DNA from 3 places in the Phreatobacter sp. AB_2022a genome. Region 2 is predicted to be linked to each of the others. Evidence: riboswitches for the same ligand, from Rfam matches in the RefSeq annotation. Region 2 holds a riboswitch; each other region holds the start of a gene.
What was found. Region 2 has a riboswitch for thiamine pyrophosphate ahead of OZ671_RS14645 (hydroxyethylthiazole kinase). Riboswitches for the same ligand answer to the same signal wherever they lie in the genome.
Positions count from the first base shown of each region.

Region 1: it holds a riboswitch for thiamine pyrophosphate, as region 2 does, so the genes downstream of both, thiC (phosphomethylpyrimidine synthase ThiC) here and OZ671_RS14645 (hydroxyethylthiazole kinase) in region 2, are expected to answer to the same signal.
Region 3: it holds a riboswitch for thiamine pyrophosphate, as region 2 does, so the genes downstream of both, OZ671_RS06315 (FAD-dependent oxidoreductase) here and OZ671_RS14645 (hydroxyethylthiazole kinase) in region 2, are expected to answer to the same signal.

Region 1 covers NZ_JAPSET010000044.1:35,382-40,334, reverse strand. Annotated here, with positions in the region: gene thiC (phosphomethylpyrimidine synthase ThiC) at 1-1,676, opposite strand, end outside; TPP riboswitch at 1,840-1,968, opposite strand; gene argB (acetylglutamate kinase) at 2,174-3,058, shown strand; gene OZ671_RS25190 (DUF1036 domain-containing protein) at 3,102-4,079, shown strand; gene OZ671_RS25185 (pyrimidine 5'-nucleotidase) at 4,076-4,777, shown strand; gene OZ671_RS25180 (hypothetical protein) at 4,799-4,953, opposite strand, start outside.
Region 2 covers NZ_JAPSET010000018.1:5,009-9,961, forward strand. Annotated here, with positions in the region: gene OZ671_RS14625 (lipoate--protein ligase family protein) at 1-737, shown strand, start outside; gene OZ671_RS14630 (DsrE/DsrF/DrsH-like family protein) at 734-1,114, shown strand; gene OZ671_RS14635 (glycine cleavage system protein H) at 1,134-1,571, shown strand; gene OZ671_RS14640 (Lrp/AsnC ligand binding domain-containing protein) at 1,680-1,916, opposite strand; TPP riboswitch at 2,026-2,128, shown strand; gene OZ671_RS14645 (hydroxyethylthiazole kinase) at 2,152-2,904, shown strand; gene thiD (bifunctional hydroxymethylpyrimidine kinase/phosphomethylpyrimidine kinase) at 2,942-3,739, shown strand; gene OZ671_RS14655 (TRAP transporter substrate-binding protein) at 3,744-4,811, shown strand.
Region 3 covers NZ_JAPSET010000006.1:75,581-80,533, reverse strand. Annotated here, with positions in the region: gene OZ671_RS06330 (helix-turn-helix domain-containing protein) at 1-134, shown strand, start outside; gene OZ671_RS06325 (Vgb family protein) at 185-835, shown strand; gene OZ671_RS06320 (tetratricopeptide repeat protein) at 843-2,180, opposite strand; TPP riboswitch at 2,278-2,387, shown strand; gene OZ671_RS06315 (FAD-dependent oxidoreductase) at 2,376-3,443, shown strand; gene thiS (sulfur carrier protein ThiS) at 3,440-3,637, shown strand; gene OZ671_RS06305 (thiazole synthase) at 3,642-4,424, shown strand; gene OZ671_RS06300 (thiamine phosphate synthase) at 4,411-4,953, shown strand, end outside.

The DNA.
Region 1 (4,953 bases), on a different contig from region 2:
AAATGCGCGACCTTGTGGGCTTCCTTCGGCAGCGTCTCGTCGTGGAAGGCGCGTGCCGTGTCCGGATCGAGGCCGAGATTGAACTGGTCCTCCCAGCGGAAGTCGAAGCGCGCCCGCGACAGCGCGTCGTCGCGCAGCTGCGCCGCCGGATGGCCCTTGCCGAGATCGGCGGCGTGAGCCGCGATCTTGTAGGTGATGACGCCGGTCTTCACGTCGTCGCGGTTGGGCAGGCCGAGATGTTCCTTCGGCGTGACATAGCAGAGCATGGCGCAGCCGAACCAGCCGATCATCGCAGCCCCGATGCCCGAGGTGATGTGGTCGTAGCCGGGCGCGATGTCGGTGGTCAGCGGCCCGAGCGTATAGAAGGGCGCCTCGCCACAGGCCTTCAGCTGCTTCTCCATATTGACCTTGACCTTGTGGATCGGCACGTGGCCGGGTCCCTCGATCATCACCTGGCAGCCCTTGTCCCAGGCGATCCGGGTCAGTTCACCGAGCGTCTCCAGTTCGGCGAACTGCGCCGCGTCGTTGGCGTCGGCGATCGAGCCCGGACGCAGGCCGTCGCCGAGCGAGAACGACACGTCATAGGCGCGCATGATGTCGCAGATCTCGTCGAAATGCGTGTAGAGGAAGCTCTCCTTGTGGTGGGCGAGGCACCACTTGGCCATGATCGAGCCGCCGCGCGAGACGATGCCGGTGACGCGCTTGGCGGTGAGCGGCACATAGGCGAGCCGCACGCCGGCATGGATGGTGAAATAGTCGACGCCCTGCTCGCACTGCTCGATCAGCGTGTCGCGATAGACTTCCCAGGTCAGCTTGACCGGATCGCCATTGACCTTTTCCAGGGCCTGATAGATCGGCACCGTGCCGATCGGCACCGGCGAATTGCGGATGATCCACTCCCGCGTGTTGTGGATGTTGCGGCCGGTCGAGAGGTCCATGACCGTGTCGGCGCCCCAGCGGATTGACCAGACGAGCTTGTCGACCTCCTCCTCGATCGAGGACGACACCGCCGAATTGCCGATATTGGCGTTGATCTTCACCAGGAAGTTGCGGCCGATGATCATCGGCTCGAGCTCGGCATGGTTGATGTTGGCCGGAATGATGGCGCGGCCGCGGGCGATCTCGGAGCGGACGAATTCCGGCGTGATGAAAGCCGGGATGTCGGCGCCGAAGCTCTCGCCGTCGGCGATGGCCGCCTGGGCACGCTCCAGCATCGTCTTGCGGCCGAGATTTTCGCGCTCCGCGACGTAGATCATCTCCTTGGTGATGATGCCGGCGCGGGCGAACTCGTATTGCGTGATCGGCTGGCCGGCAAGGCCGCGCAGCGGCTGATGCGCCACGGGAAAGGCGCGCGCCAGGTGCTTGCCGGCATGGCCGTTGTCTTCCGGCTTGATCGCGCGGCCGGCATAGCGCTCGACTCCGCCGCGCTCCAGCACCCAGGCCTCGCGGGTGCGGGCAAGGCCTTTCTCGACATCGATCACCACGTCGGGATCGGTATAGGCACCGGACGTGTCGTAGACCGGCAGCGGCGGCTCGCCGGAGGCTTCGCTCAGGGCGATTTCGCGCAGCGGCACCCGCAGGTCGGGCGCGCTGTCGGGCGTTGCGAAGATCTTGCGCGAAGCCGGCAGGGGGCCGGTGGTGACCGCCGGCTTGATGGTCTTGACGGGCGCGTTCATGGCGGGGGCTCCCTCCAGGGTGCGAATGTGTTGGCTGCGGTCGGAAGACCGGTCGTCACTGCGACCCGGCGGCACCCGGCTTCGGGCTGGCTCGCCGCGCCGACACAGACCGCCCGCGCGCAGCAATGGCTGCGACGACGGACGCCCTGGCGTTGATACGCATCGTCGGCATGCTTCCCATCCCTCCGCCGGCATGACCCGGATCAGGTTCAAGGGTCGCCACGGTGCTTGGGAATGGGTCCCAGGCGTCGTGGCCTCTCAGCCCCCTCACGGGGCTCCCCTTGGAGCAGTTCCGAATGTGACGCCTCGCACGCGGAAGTCAAGCCGGCACCGCGCGCCGCGATGATCCGCGCGTGCAGGTGCCCCCTGCGGCGCGTGCGCCATCTTGGCCTTTCACCTTGGCCGTCAAATCGGCTAAGACGCGCGCGTCTTGTTGCGCCGGAAAGCCTCCGCGCCAAAATACCCCGCCGCCCGCGGCGACCGCTGGAGCCCCCGCCATGTCCGTTGATTCTCATGACATCGGCCGCGTCCTCAACGAGGCGCTGCCCTATATGCAGAAATACGACGACGAGATCATCGTGGTGAAATATGGCGGCCACGCCATGGGCGACGAGGAGGGCGCGCGGTCGTTCGCGCGCGACATCGTCATGCTCGAGCAGTCCGGCATCAACCCGGTGGTGGTGCACGGCGGCGGCCCGCAGATCGGCCAGATGCTGGCCAAGCTCGGCATCAAGAGCCAGTTCATCGACGGCCTGCGCGTGACCGACAAGCCGACCGTGGAAATCGTCGAGATGATCCTCGCCGGCTCGATCAACAAGCAGATCGTCGGCTTCATCAATGCCGCCGGTGGCAAGGCCATCGGCCTCAGCGGCAAGGATGGCGACATGGTCAAGGCGGTGAAGGTCAGCCGCACCGCGCGCGATCCCGATTCCAATATCGAGCAGGCGGTCGATCTCGGCTTCGTCGGCGAGCCCGACACGGTCGACACCAAGGTGCTCGACACGGTGCTCGGCAAGGAGCTGATCCCGGTGCTCGCGCCGGTCGCGACCTCGCGCGAGGGCGACACCTACAACGTCAACGCCGATACTTTCGCCGGCGCCATCGCCGGTGCGCTCGGTGCGAAGCGGCTGCTGCTCCTGACCGACGTGCCGGGCGTGCTCGACAAGGACAAGAAGCTCATCAAGGACCTTTCGGTGGAGGATTGCCGGCGCCTGATCGCCGACGGCACGGCCACCGGCGGCATGATCCCCAAGATCGAGACCTGCATCTATGCCATCGAGCGCGGCGTCGAAGGCGTCGTCATCCTCGATGGCAAGACGCCGCACGCGGTTCTGGTGGAGCTTCTCACCCATGGCGGCGCGGGCACGCTCATCCACGCCTGAGCCGGCCGGCGCCCGTTTTCGAGCGGCGGCCTGGGTCGCCGCCATGGCGGCGGGCTGGCTCGCCGCCCTCGCCCCGGCCGCCGCCGAAACCCGGCTGTGCAACCGGACGAGCCTCGTCACCGAGGCGGCGATCGGCGTGATCGCCAACGATACCGCCGCGACCCGCGGCTGGTTCCGACTCGATCCCGGCCAGTGCCGGGCGATCCTGACCACAGCCGAGCCCGCCGGAAAGCTGTTTCTGCACACCCGCGCAGTGACCGAGCCCGCCGATGCCGGCCTCGGCCCGGTCGGCGCCGTCAGGCTTTGCGTCGGCGAGGGGGATTTCCTGGTCGCCGCGGCGCTCGCCTGCCGGGATCCCCGCCATCGCCTTGCCGGCTTCACCGAAATGCGCCCGACCGTGGTCGACGGCATTGCCGTGCTGTTCCTGTCGGAGGAGGCCGACTACGACCTGCCGCAGGCGCGGCGGGCCGGCATCCAGCGGCTGCTGACACGCATGGGCTACGATCCCGGACCCATCGACGGCCTCGAAGGGCCGCGCAGCGAGCAGGCGGTGAAGGCTTTCCTCGCCGACCGCCATCTGGCGCCGGAAAGTGCCGGCGCGCCGGACTTTTTCGACATGCTCATCGCCGCGCTGAAGGCCGGCGAGGGACCGGGCTTTGCCTGGTGCAACGACACCGGCTTCCGCGTCATGGCTGCGCTCGGCGTCGAGGAGGGCGGACAGGTCATCACCCGCGGCTGGTACCGTGTCGAACCCGGAGCCTGCCTGAAGCCGCCGGTCGATCCGGCGGCGCAGCGCGTCTATTCCTATGGCGAGGCGGTGGATGCGCAGGGCCGGCCGGTGCTTATCAGCGGCAGGCCGCTGACCTATGGTGGCGAGGTCGGCGCCTGCATACGGCCCGCCGAGTTCGAGATCGCCGGCGCGAGCGATTGCGCCGCCCATGGCGCGACCCGGGCCGCTTTCCTGGAGGTCGGTTTCGACGGCCGCCGCCGCGCCACAGTCCGTTTCCGGGAGCCGCAATGACCGATCAGCAGCAATTGAGCCAAGAATTCGCCCATGTCGAGGCCTGGATCTTCGACCTCGACAACACGCTCTACCCGGCGCATCTGTCGCTGTGGGCGCAGATCGACGGGCGGATCAAGGACTACATATCGACCTTCCTGAAGATCACGCCGGACGAGGCGTTCAAGCTGCAGAAGGACTATTACCGGCGCTATGGCACGTCGCTGCGCGGCCTGATGATCGAGCACGGCATGAGCCCGGACGATTTCCTCGGCTATGTCCACGATATCGATCATTCGCCGCTGCAGGCCAATCCGGAGCTCGGCGCGGCGATCGCCGCCCTGCCGGGACGCAAGTTCGTGTTCACCTCGGGCACCCGCTCGCACGTCGCGGCGGTGACCCGCCGGCTCGGTTTCGAGAACCAGTTCGACGGTGTCTTCGACATCGTCGATGCCGGTCTTCTGCCGAAGCCGCATCACGAGACCTACGAGAAGTTCCTGCGCGATCACGGTGTCGCGCCGGAGCGCGCGGCCATGTTCGAGGATCTCGCCCGCAATCTGGAGGCGCCGCACAGGCTCGGCATGAAGACGGTGCTGGTGGTGCCGGAAAATACCCGGGAACTGTTCCGCGAGAGCTGGGAATTCGAGGGCCGCAACGACGACCACGTCGATTTCGTCACCGACGATCTCACCGCGTTCCTGATCCGGCTCAGGCTCTGATCGCGCGCCGCCAGGAGCGGATCAGAACCCGCCCTTGGTGCTGAAGCCGTCGTCGTCGCGGCCGCCGGACGAGCCGCCACCCCACGAGCCTCCGCCCGAGGAGCCTCCGCCGCCCCAGGACCCGCCGCTCGACGAGCCGCCGCCCCATGAGCCTCCGCCGCCCCAGGACCCGCCCC
Region 2 (4,953 bases):
TGGTCGATACGGGGCTCGCTCCGGCGCGCTGGAACGTCGCGGTGACCGCCGCGCTGACCGAGGCGCGGCGCCGGCCTGCCGCCCGTGATATCCTGCGCTTCCACCGCTATCGGCCGGCCGTCCTCGTCGGCCGTGGCCAGAGGCTCGCCGATGCGATCGATGCCGCGGCCTGCCGGCGCGCCGGCGTCGAGATCGCGCGACGGGTCAGCGGCGGCGGTGCGATCGTGGTCACGCCTTCCGTGCTGACCTTCGACCTCGTCGTCGCCGGCGGCGTGCGCGACCTTGCCGCACGCGTCGCCTCGGCCCTGGCCGGGGCCCTCAGCGGATTGGGCGCCGAACCCGTCACGCCGACGGCCAATGCCGTGCTGATCGGCGGAGCCAAGGTCTGCGGGCTCGCCGGCGGCTTCGACGGCCAGGTCTCGGCGCTGCAGGCTTCGCTTCTCATCGCCGATATCGGCCCTGCCATCGCCATGCTGCTGGCGCCGCAGGTCGCGGCCGCGAAGGGCCCGGCCGTGACGGATCTGACCGCCGCGCTCCGGCGGAGCCCCGGCCTCGACATGGTGCAGGCCGCGATCGGCAGGGCGGTCGCGGCGGAGCTGACGCTCGCGCCGCAGCCGGATCGTCTGAGCGCCGCGGAACTGGATCTCGCCGGCCGCCTGCTGACCGAGGAGATCGGCACGGACGCCTTCGTCGACGGCGACAGGCCGGCGCCGCACCGCGCGGGAGCCGTCAGATGACCGCGCGCCGTCTGCTGATCCTGCTCGTCAACACCGATCCCGGACGGGTCGAGGAGCTCGGCGCGCCGTTCTATTACGCGGCGATCGCGGCGGCGATGGATTTCGAGGTCGATGTCGTCTGCACCGCGGCAGCCGGGCGCCTCATGGTGAAGGGCGTCGCCGAGCGGCTCGTCCTGAAGCCCGGCGATCCCAAGACCGCGCTCGACTGGATTCGCGAGGCGCACGACCAGGGCGCGCGGTTCTGGGCCTGCCCGGCCAATCTCGACCTCATCGGCCACACATCCGACGACCTCATCGCCGAATGTTCGGGCCTGATGGGTGCGGCCGCGGTGATCAATGACGTGATGGAGGGGGAATGCCGGGTGCTCACCTTCTGACGGTCGGATGCCTGCGGCCATGAGCGCGGCCGGCGAGCGCTATCCCGAGCGGCTGTTCTACGACCTGGACAACCAGATCTGGTACGAGCCGCTGGCCGACGGCACGATCCGCGCCGGCTTCACGCCGGTCGCCATGGAGCTTGCCGGCGACGTGCTGGTGTTCACACCGAAACGGATCGGACGCGATTTCGAGGCCGGGCGGTGGTTCGCCACCATCGAATGCGGCAAATGGGTCGGCTCGGCGCGGGCTGCCTTCGACGGCGTGGTGGTGGCGCACAACGAGGAGCTGGTGCGCCGCCCCGGGCTCCTCAATACCGATGCCCTCGGCGCCGGCTGGATGCTGATCGTCTCGGCCGCGGCGGCGGGCTGGCAGGCGGGGCTCGTCACCGGCCCCGCGGTCGCGCCGGCCTTCGCGGCCTGGCGGGCGTCCGATGCCTATCGCGACCGTTCGGAATAAGGCAGAGGACGCTGTCGCCGCAGGCCGCCAAGGGCCCGCACATTGCGAACGAGAGCCGCGGGGGCCGGACGGAACCATCGGTCATCCGCGATATCAGATGGTGCGCTGTCAGAACGCCTTGAACGTGATGATCGTGTGGGTGTCCTGGATGCCCGGGATGACCTGCACCTTCTCGTTGACGAAATGGCCGATGTCGACGTCGCGCTCGACATAGAATTTCACCAGCAGATCGAAATTGCCGGCGGTCGAATAGATCTCCGAGGCGATCTCGCGGTCGGCGAGCTGGGCGGCGACCTCGTAGGATTTGCCGAGCTGGCATTTGATCTGGACGAAGAAGGGGATCATGGCGGGCCTCTGTGCTGCGCAGCAGATTCCACGAGGAGGGGGGGCTTCGCAAGGGCAGGCTGCGTCATCGGCCCTTGCACGCCGGCCCGGCTTGACCTACGTCAGGATCATAGTCTCGTCGGGGTGCCTTCGGGCTGAGAGGCGGCAGAAACCGCCAACCCGCGGAACCTGAACCGGGTCATGCCGGCGGAGGAAGCGAGATGTGCGGATATTGCGCCTCGGACGGGAGGCGATGATGGCGGCCACCGAACTCGGCTGGAATGCGGCCGCCCTGGTCGACAGGATCAGGGCGAACCGGCCGCGCGTCCACTGCCTCACCAACGGCGTGGCGCAGGGCTTCACGGCCAATGCGCTGCTGGCGATCGGCGCCGTGCCGTCGATGACCACCTCGCCCGAGGAGGTCGGCGCCTTCGTCTCCGGTGCCGACGCCCTGCTGGTCAATCTCGGCACGCTCGACGAGCCGCGCCGCCAGGTGATCCGGCTCGCCGTCGCGGCGGCCGGCGCCAAGGCGTTGCCCTGGGTGCTCGATCCTGTCTTCATCGACCGTTCGCCCGGCCGGGCGGCCTTTGCCCGCGAGCTCGCCGCCGGCGCTCCGGCGGTGATCCGCGGCAATGCCGCCGAGATCGCGGTGCTGGCCCAGAGCCAGCCGGTCTCCGCCTATGCCGCCGGCCTTGCGACGGTGGTGATCGCCACCGGCGAGACCGACGAGGTGGTCGACGGCCGGCGCCGGGTCGGCACGCCGAACGGCCATCCGCTGATGGCACGCGTCACCGCCATGGGCTGCGCGGGAGCGGCGATCGTCGCGGCCTTCCTGGCCGTCACCGAAGACCGCCTGGAAGCCTCGGCCGCGGCGATGATCGCGCTCGGCGTCGCCGGCGAGATCGCCGCCGAACACGCGGCCGGCCCGGGCAGCTTCGCGAGCGCCTATCTCGATGCGCTCTACGGGCTCGATGCCGGCAAGCTCGCGACGCGCGCGCGCACCGTCTGACGCAGCGCCCTGCCGGATCAATGAAGGAGAAGAGGCCATGACGGCCATTGCCTTGACCATTGCGGGATCGGATTCGGGCGGTGGCGCCGGGATCCAGGCGGACCTGAAGACCTTTTCCGCGCTCGGCGTCTACGGCGCCAGCGTGATCACCGCGCTCACCGCGCAGAACACGCTGGGCGTCCAGGGCATTTTCGACGTGCCGGCGGATTTCATCGCCGCCCAGATGGATTCGGTCTTTTCCGACCTCAAGGTCGGCGCGGTGAAGATCGGCATGCTGTCGCAGCCCGCCGTCATCGAGACGGTAGCGGCCGGCCTGAAGCGCCACGGCGCGAGCCGCGTCGTGCTCGACCCCGTCATGGTCTCGGCATCGGGCCATCGCCTGCTCAATCCCGATGCGGTCGACGCGCTGCGGCGGGTGCTGATCCCGCTCGCGACCGTCATCACGCCCAATCTGCCCGAGGCCGCCGTCCTGCTCGACCGGCCGGTGGCGCGGAACGAGGAGGAGATGCTCGACCAGGGGCGGATGCTGGTCGCCGGCGGCGCGCGGGCGGTGGTGATGAAGGGCGGCCATGCCGAAGGGCCGGTCAGCGCCGACCTGCTGATCGTCGGCGACAAGGTCGTCCGGCTCGAATCGGCGCGGATCGCGACACGCAACAGCCACGGCACGGGATGCACCCTGTCCTCGGCCATCGCCGCCGGGCTCGCCAAGGGCCTCGAGCTCGGCCATGCCGTGGCCGAGGCCAAGGACTATGTCACCAAGGCCATCGCCGCATCCGACCGGCTGGAGATCGGCGCGGGGCATGGGCCGACCCACCACTTCCACGCCTGGTGGTGAGGCCATGAGGATCGATCGTCGCGCAACGCTCGCCGCCGCCGCGGGCCTCGTCGCCGCACCGCAGGTCGCCCGCGGCCAGGAAATCCGGCGCTGGCGCATGGCCACCTCCTGGCCGAAGAACCTGCCCGGCCCCGGCTTTTCGGCGCAGCGCATCGCCGATCGCATCGGAGCGCTGTCGGGCGGCCGCATCGCTGTGCAGGTCTTCGCCGCGAACGAGCTGGTGCCGGCCTTCTCGGTCGAGGAAGCCGTCGGCAACGCCACCATCGAGCTCGGTCACAGCGCGGCCTTCTTCGGCATGGGCCGCGAGCCGGCCTCGGCCTTCTTCACCTCGGTGCCCTTCGGCCTGACGCCGGTGGAACATCAGGCCTGGATCCTCGAGGGCGGCGGGCAGGCGCTCTGGGACGAAAGCGCCGCCCGGTTCGGCTACAAGCCGCTCATGGGTGGCAATACCGGCGTCTCCATGGGCGGCTGGTTCCGCCGCGAGCTGCACGCTGCGGACGACCTGAAAGGCCTCAAGATCCGGATGGCCGGGCTCGGCGCGGAGCTGTTCCAGCGGCTCGGCGCGACCGCGCTGGTGGTTCCGCCGGGCGACATCTATCCGGCGCTCGAACGCGGCGCCATCGACGCCGCCGAATTCACCTCGCCCGGCGCCGATATCCAGCTGACATTGTGGCGTGCCGCACCCTTCTATTACGCGCCGGGCTTCAACAAGCCGAACGGTTCGAGCGAGCTGATCGTCAACCGCAAGCTCTGGGACGGTCTCGACAGCGAGCTCAAGGGCGTGATCGAGGCGGCCGCGCTCGTCGAGCAGACCGTGGCGCTCGCCGAGATCGAGCGGCTGAACATGGATGCGCTGGCGCAGATGGTCGCCGGCCATGGCGTCAAGCTGCGCGCCTTTCCGCAGGACCTGCTGCAGCTCGCGCGGCGGCATGCCGGCGAGCTGCAGCAGGATCTCGCCGGACGCAGCCCGATGGCCGCCAAGGTGGCGCAGAGCTATGCCGCCTTCCAGGCGCGCATCGCGCCATGGACGCGCGTCTCGGTGCATGCGGCGCTCGGCGCCCGCGAGGTCTAGCCGGCCCGCCGGCCGCCTTCATCCCTCAATCCCGGAAGCGGTTCGGCCGCATCGCGCGAGCGGTGCGGCGACGCCATGTCTTCGGCAGCAACGGAAAGCCAGCACGGCCGGCCCGATTGGCGTGGCCACCCTACGGCGATCG
Region 3 (4,953 bases), on a different contig from region 2:
AGCGCGCCCTCGACACGCTGGCTGCGGAAGGCAAGGCGCAGGCGATCGGGCAGGGCCGCGCGCGTCGCTGGATGACGCCGCCGCTGCCGGGAATCACGACGATGTTGTTACTCCCGGCCGTGCCGGCCGAATGAGACGTTGCCGTCACGCCCGGCGCCGCCGGCCGATTGCTGCGAGGTGACACATGAAACGGTCTCAAGCCGAAATCCTGCGCGAATATGGCCCGTTCGACGATGTCGCGGCCGTGCATGGCGTGACCTTCGACGGCCGCCACGTCTGGTTCGCTTCGGGCGACCGGCTGAACGCTCTCGATCCCGAGGACGGGCGCACGGTGCGCACGCTCGCGGTCGCGGCCGATGCCGGCACCGCTTTCGACGGCCGGCATCTGTTCCAGATCGCCGAAGACAGGATCCACAAGGTCGATCCGGGGACCGGCAAGGTCCTGGCGACGATCCCCGCTCCCGGCGGGGGCGGCGATTCAGGCCTCGCCTGGGCCGAAGGCACGCTCTGGGTCGGTCAGTACAGGCAGCGTCGTATCCACCAGGTCGATCCGCAGACGGGGGAGGTCTTGCGCACCATCGAGGCGAACCGCTTCGTCACCGGCGTGACCTTCGTGCAGGGCGAGCTCTGGTACGGTACCTGGGAGGGCGAGGACAGCGACGTGCGCCGGGCCGATCCGCGGACCGGCGAAGTGCGCGAGGCGATCGACATGCCCAAGGGCATGATGGTTTCCGGGCTCGAAGCCGACGGTGCCGACCGGCTGTTCTGTGGCGGCGGCGAGAGCGGCGTCTTGCGGGCGATCCGCAGGCCGCGCCGGGCCGCGGCGGCGACCTGATCGGCGGTCAGGACAGCAGTCGGCGATAACCGATGCGCCGCTCGGGCGGCAGCGGATGGCGTCCGGCCAGGCGCTCCAGCATCAGCCTCACATCGGCCTTGGCGCCTGCCTTGACGGCGGCGTCGGCGAACAGCTGTTCCAGCACATCCTGCTGGGCGTGGCTGCCGCCCAGCCGGTACATGCCGCCGAGCGCCGGGCGCATCAGCTCCACCGCCTCGTGATGGCGTCCGCGGCCATGGGCGAGCACCGCGGCCGACACCGGCCGGGCATAGCGGCGCACCAGATCGCCGATCGTGCCGGTCGCAGCCGCCGCGCGGTCGAGCGCGGCAAGGAAGGCCTCGGCGGCCTGGAAGCGGCCAGTATGAACCAGCGCCATCATCCAGTGCGGCAGGGTGAAGGGGTTGAGACAATCGCCGATGCGGCCCTCCGCCTTGTCGGCGAGCTCGCCCCAGCGATCGCCGACATCGACATCCAGCAGGGTCAGGCGGAACAGCATCGAGGCGGCGTTCTGGATGTCGATATAGAGGTCCGGCTGCGCAGCGACGAGCGGCGAGGCGAGATTGCGGAAGCCCCGGTCGTAGAGCGCCAGGACCTCGCCGAACTCCTCGCGTTCCAGGTGATAGAGCGCGCGATGCCACCACAGGTGATGCAGCAGATTGTTGCCGCCCTGCCAGTGCGGTTCGAGCGCGCCGAGCAGACCGATGCCTTCGCTGCGCCGGCCCTGCATTTCCAGGACGTGAGCCACCGCATGGGTTGCCCAGATATCGCCGGGGTCGAGCGCGATGGCTTCGCGGCCGGCATTCTCCGCCACCGTGTAGTTGCCGCATTCCTCGTTGGCGAAGGCGCGGCAGGCGAGCATGGCGCCTCGTCCGGGCAGGCCGAGGTCCCATTGCGGCAACGCCGCCTCGACAAGGCTGAGCATCTGTTCCGGCCGGCCGAGCCAGAAGGCGTTGAAATGGTGCAGGCGGAAGGCCAGCACATCCCTGGGATGGTCCCTGACGATCGCCTCCCAGCGCGCCAGCAGCTCGTCGAGGCGGCCGTCGACCCAGGCGTCGAGCGCCGCGACATGGGCCTTTTCGCGAGGCGTGGCGGCGGCCGACGCCGCCTCGGCCGCGGCCAGAGCCTCGCGCGCGGCCGGCACGGTCGCCTGGTTGAAAGCGGCGAGCGTCAGATAGCCGCGCAGGACCTGGCCGAGGCAGAAGCCGGGGTCGAGATCGAGACAGGCCGCGACCCGCGCGGCGGTATCGAGCCGGTAGCCGAGATAGCCCGCGACGGCATGGTCGAAGGCGGCGGCCGCGGCCTCCGAGGCGCAGGTAACCGCAAGTCCGCGACAGTCGCTCGGCATCGGCGCCCCCATTGCAGTGCAGCCATGGTCTCGCGACCCGCATGGTCTTGTCCAGCCGCAGGACTTGACGGGTCGGGGCAAGGCGCGCAGATTCGGGGTTCACTCTGAGGGGAGCCCCACGCGGGGGGCTGAGAGGCTGCGACATCGGCGGCGACCCTTGAACCTGATCCGGATCATGCCGGCGGAGGGACAGGGATGGACGTTGCACCGTCGTCGACGCGCAAGCCTGATATCAGCATCGTCGGGGCCGGCATTGCCGGGCTCTGGCAGGCCTTGACCTTTGCCCGGGCCGGCTATGCCGTGACGCTCTACGAGCGCGGCGACGGCGGGATGGCGGCGAGCACCAGCCATTGGGCCGGCGGCATGCTGGCGCCCTGGTGCGAACGCGAGGCGGCCGAAGATGTCATCGTCGCCCTCGGCAGCCGGTCTCTCGCGCTTTGGCGCGCGGCGCTTCCCGATGTCGCTCTCGAGGGGTCGCTGGTCGTCGCACATAGCCGCGACCGGGCCGATTTCGAGCGTTTCGCCGCCATGACCGACCAGCACCGGCGGCTCGATGCGGCAGCTCTCGCCGCGCTCGAGCCGGCGCTCGAAGGCCGTTTCCGCGAGGGCCTGTTCTTCGCGGGAGAAGGGCATGTCGAGCCGCGGCGGGTCATGCCCGTCCTGCGCCGCCTGATCACGGAAGCCGGAGCCGAAATCCGGTTCGGCGCCGCGCGCGCGCCGGGGGAGATCGAAGGCCTCGCGGCCGGGGGCTGGGTGATCGACTGCCGCGGGCTCGCGGCGCGGGACGAGGCGGCACGCGCGCCGGCTTCGGGCCTGCGCGGCGTCAAGGGCGAGACGGTCCTGGTCGAAACCGGCGAGATCACGCTGTCGCGGCCGGTCCGCCTGCTGCATCCGCGCTGGCCGCTCTATGTGGTGCCGCGGGCCGAGAACCGCTTCCTGATCGGCGCCACCACGATCGAGACTGAAGGCACCGGCGTTTCCTTGCGATCGGCCCTGGAACTGATGTCGGCGGCCTATGCGCTGCATCCCGCCTTCGCCGAGGCGCGCATCGTCGAGCTCGGCGCCGCGCTGCGGCCGGCCTTTCCCGACAATCGCCCGCGCATTGCGCGCCATGGCCGCATCATTTCCGTCAACGGCCTCTATCGGCATGGTTTTCTCATCGCCCCGGCCTTGGCCGAGCTGACGCTGGGGCTCGTCGCGCGGCCAGCGGCTGCCCCTGACATCCTGAATGCGCATCCGATCCTCGAGGAGATCCTGGCATGATCCTGATCGTCAACGGCGAACGCACCGAGACATCGGCGGCGACGCTCGCCGTCCTGCTCGACGAGCTCGAATTCGAGCACCGGCATCTGGCGATCGCCGTCAATCACGAGGTCGTGCCGCGCCGGATCTGGGCCGAGGCCGCGCTCAAGGACGGCGACGAGATCGAGATCATCACGCCGCGCCAGGGAGGATGAGGCCATGGTGAGCTTCTATGGGCGCGACTGCACGTCGCGCATGATGGTCGGCACGGCGCTCTATCCTTCGCCCGCCATCATGCAGCAGGCCATCCGCGCGTCGGGCGCCGAGATCGTCACCGTCTCGGTGCGCCGGGAAAGCGCCGGTGGTGGCACCGGCCGGCAGTTCTGGTCGCTGATCGAGGAGCTCGGCGTCGCAGTGCTGCCGAATACGGCGGGCTGCCGGACCGTGCGCGACGCCGTCACCACCGCGCGGCTCGCCCGCGAACTGTTCGACACGCCCTGGATCAAGCTGGAGGTCATCGCCGACGACGAAACGCTGCAGCCCGACGTGATCGGCCTGGTGGCGGCGGCCGACGAGCTCGTGCGCGACGGCTTCGAGGTGTTTCCCTATACGACCGAGGATCTCGGCGTCGCCATGCGGCTCGCCGATGTCGGCTGCCGCGTGATCATGCCCTGGGCTTCGCCCATCGGCAGCGCGCGCGGCATCACCAACCGCAAGGCGCTGGAGCTGATGCGTCAGCGCCTGCCCGACGTGACGCTGGTGGTCGATGCCGGGCTCGGCGCGCCCTCCCATGCAGCGGAAGCGCTGGAGATCGGCTTCGATGCGGTGCTGCTCAACACCGCCATCGCCAAGGCGGCCGATCCCGTCGCCATGGCCAAGGCCTTCCGTCTGGCGGTCGAGGCCGGCTATACCGCACACGCGGCGGGGCTGATGGCCCCGCGCGATTTTGCCTCTCCCTCCACCCCGGTCGTCGGGACACCGTTTTGGCATGACCTATCCTGATCGCTTCTACCCCGTCATCGACAGCATCGATTGGCTGAAACGGCTCGTCGCCCTCGGCGTGGGCACGGTGCAACTGCGCGCCAAGGACCTTGATCTCGCTGCGGCGACCGCCCTTGTCCGTTCGGCGCTCGCCGTGACCCGCGGCACATCGACCAAGCTGGTGGTCAACGACTGGTGGCAGGCGGCGATCGATGCCGGTGCCGAACATGTTCATCTCGGGCAGGAGGATCTCGCCGGCGCCGACGTCCCGGCGATCCGCCGCGCCGGCCTGACCCTCGGCCTGTCGACCCATGACGACGACGAGCTCGACGTCGCGCTCGACCATGCCCCCGACTATGTGGCGCTCGGCCCGATCTACGAGACCACCATCAAGGTCATGCGGTTCGGGCCGCAGGGCCTGGAGCGCATCCGCACCTGGAAGAAGCGCGTCGGCGCGATCCCGCTGGTGGCGATCGGCGGCATCACCCTGGAACGGGCGCCCGATGTCTACGCGAGCGGTGCCGATTCGATCGCCGTCGTCAGCGACGTC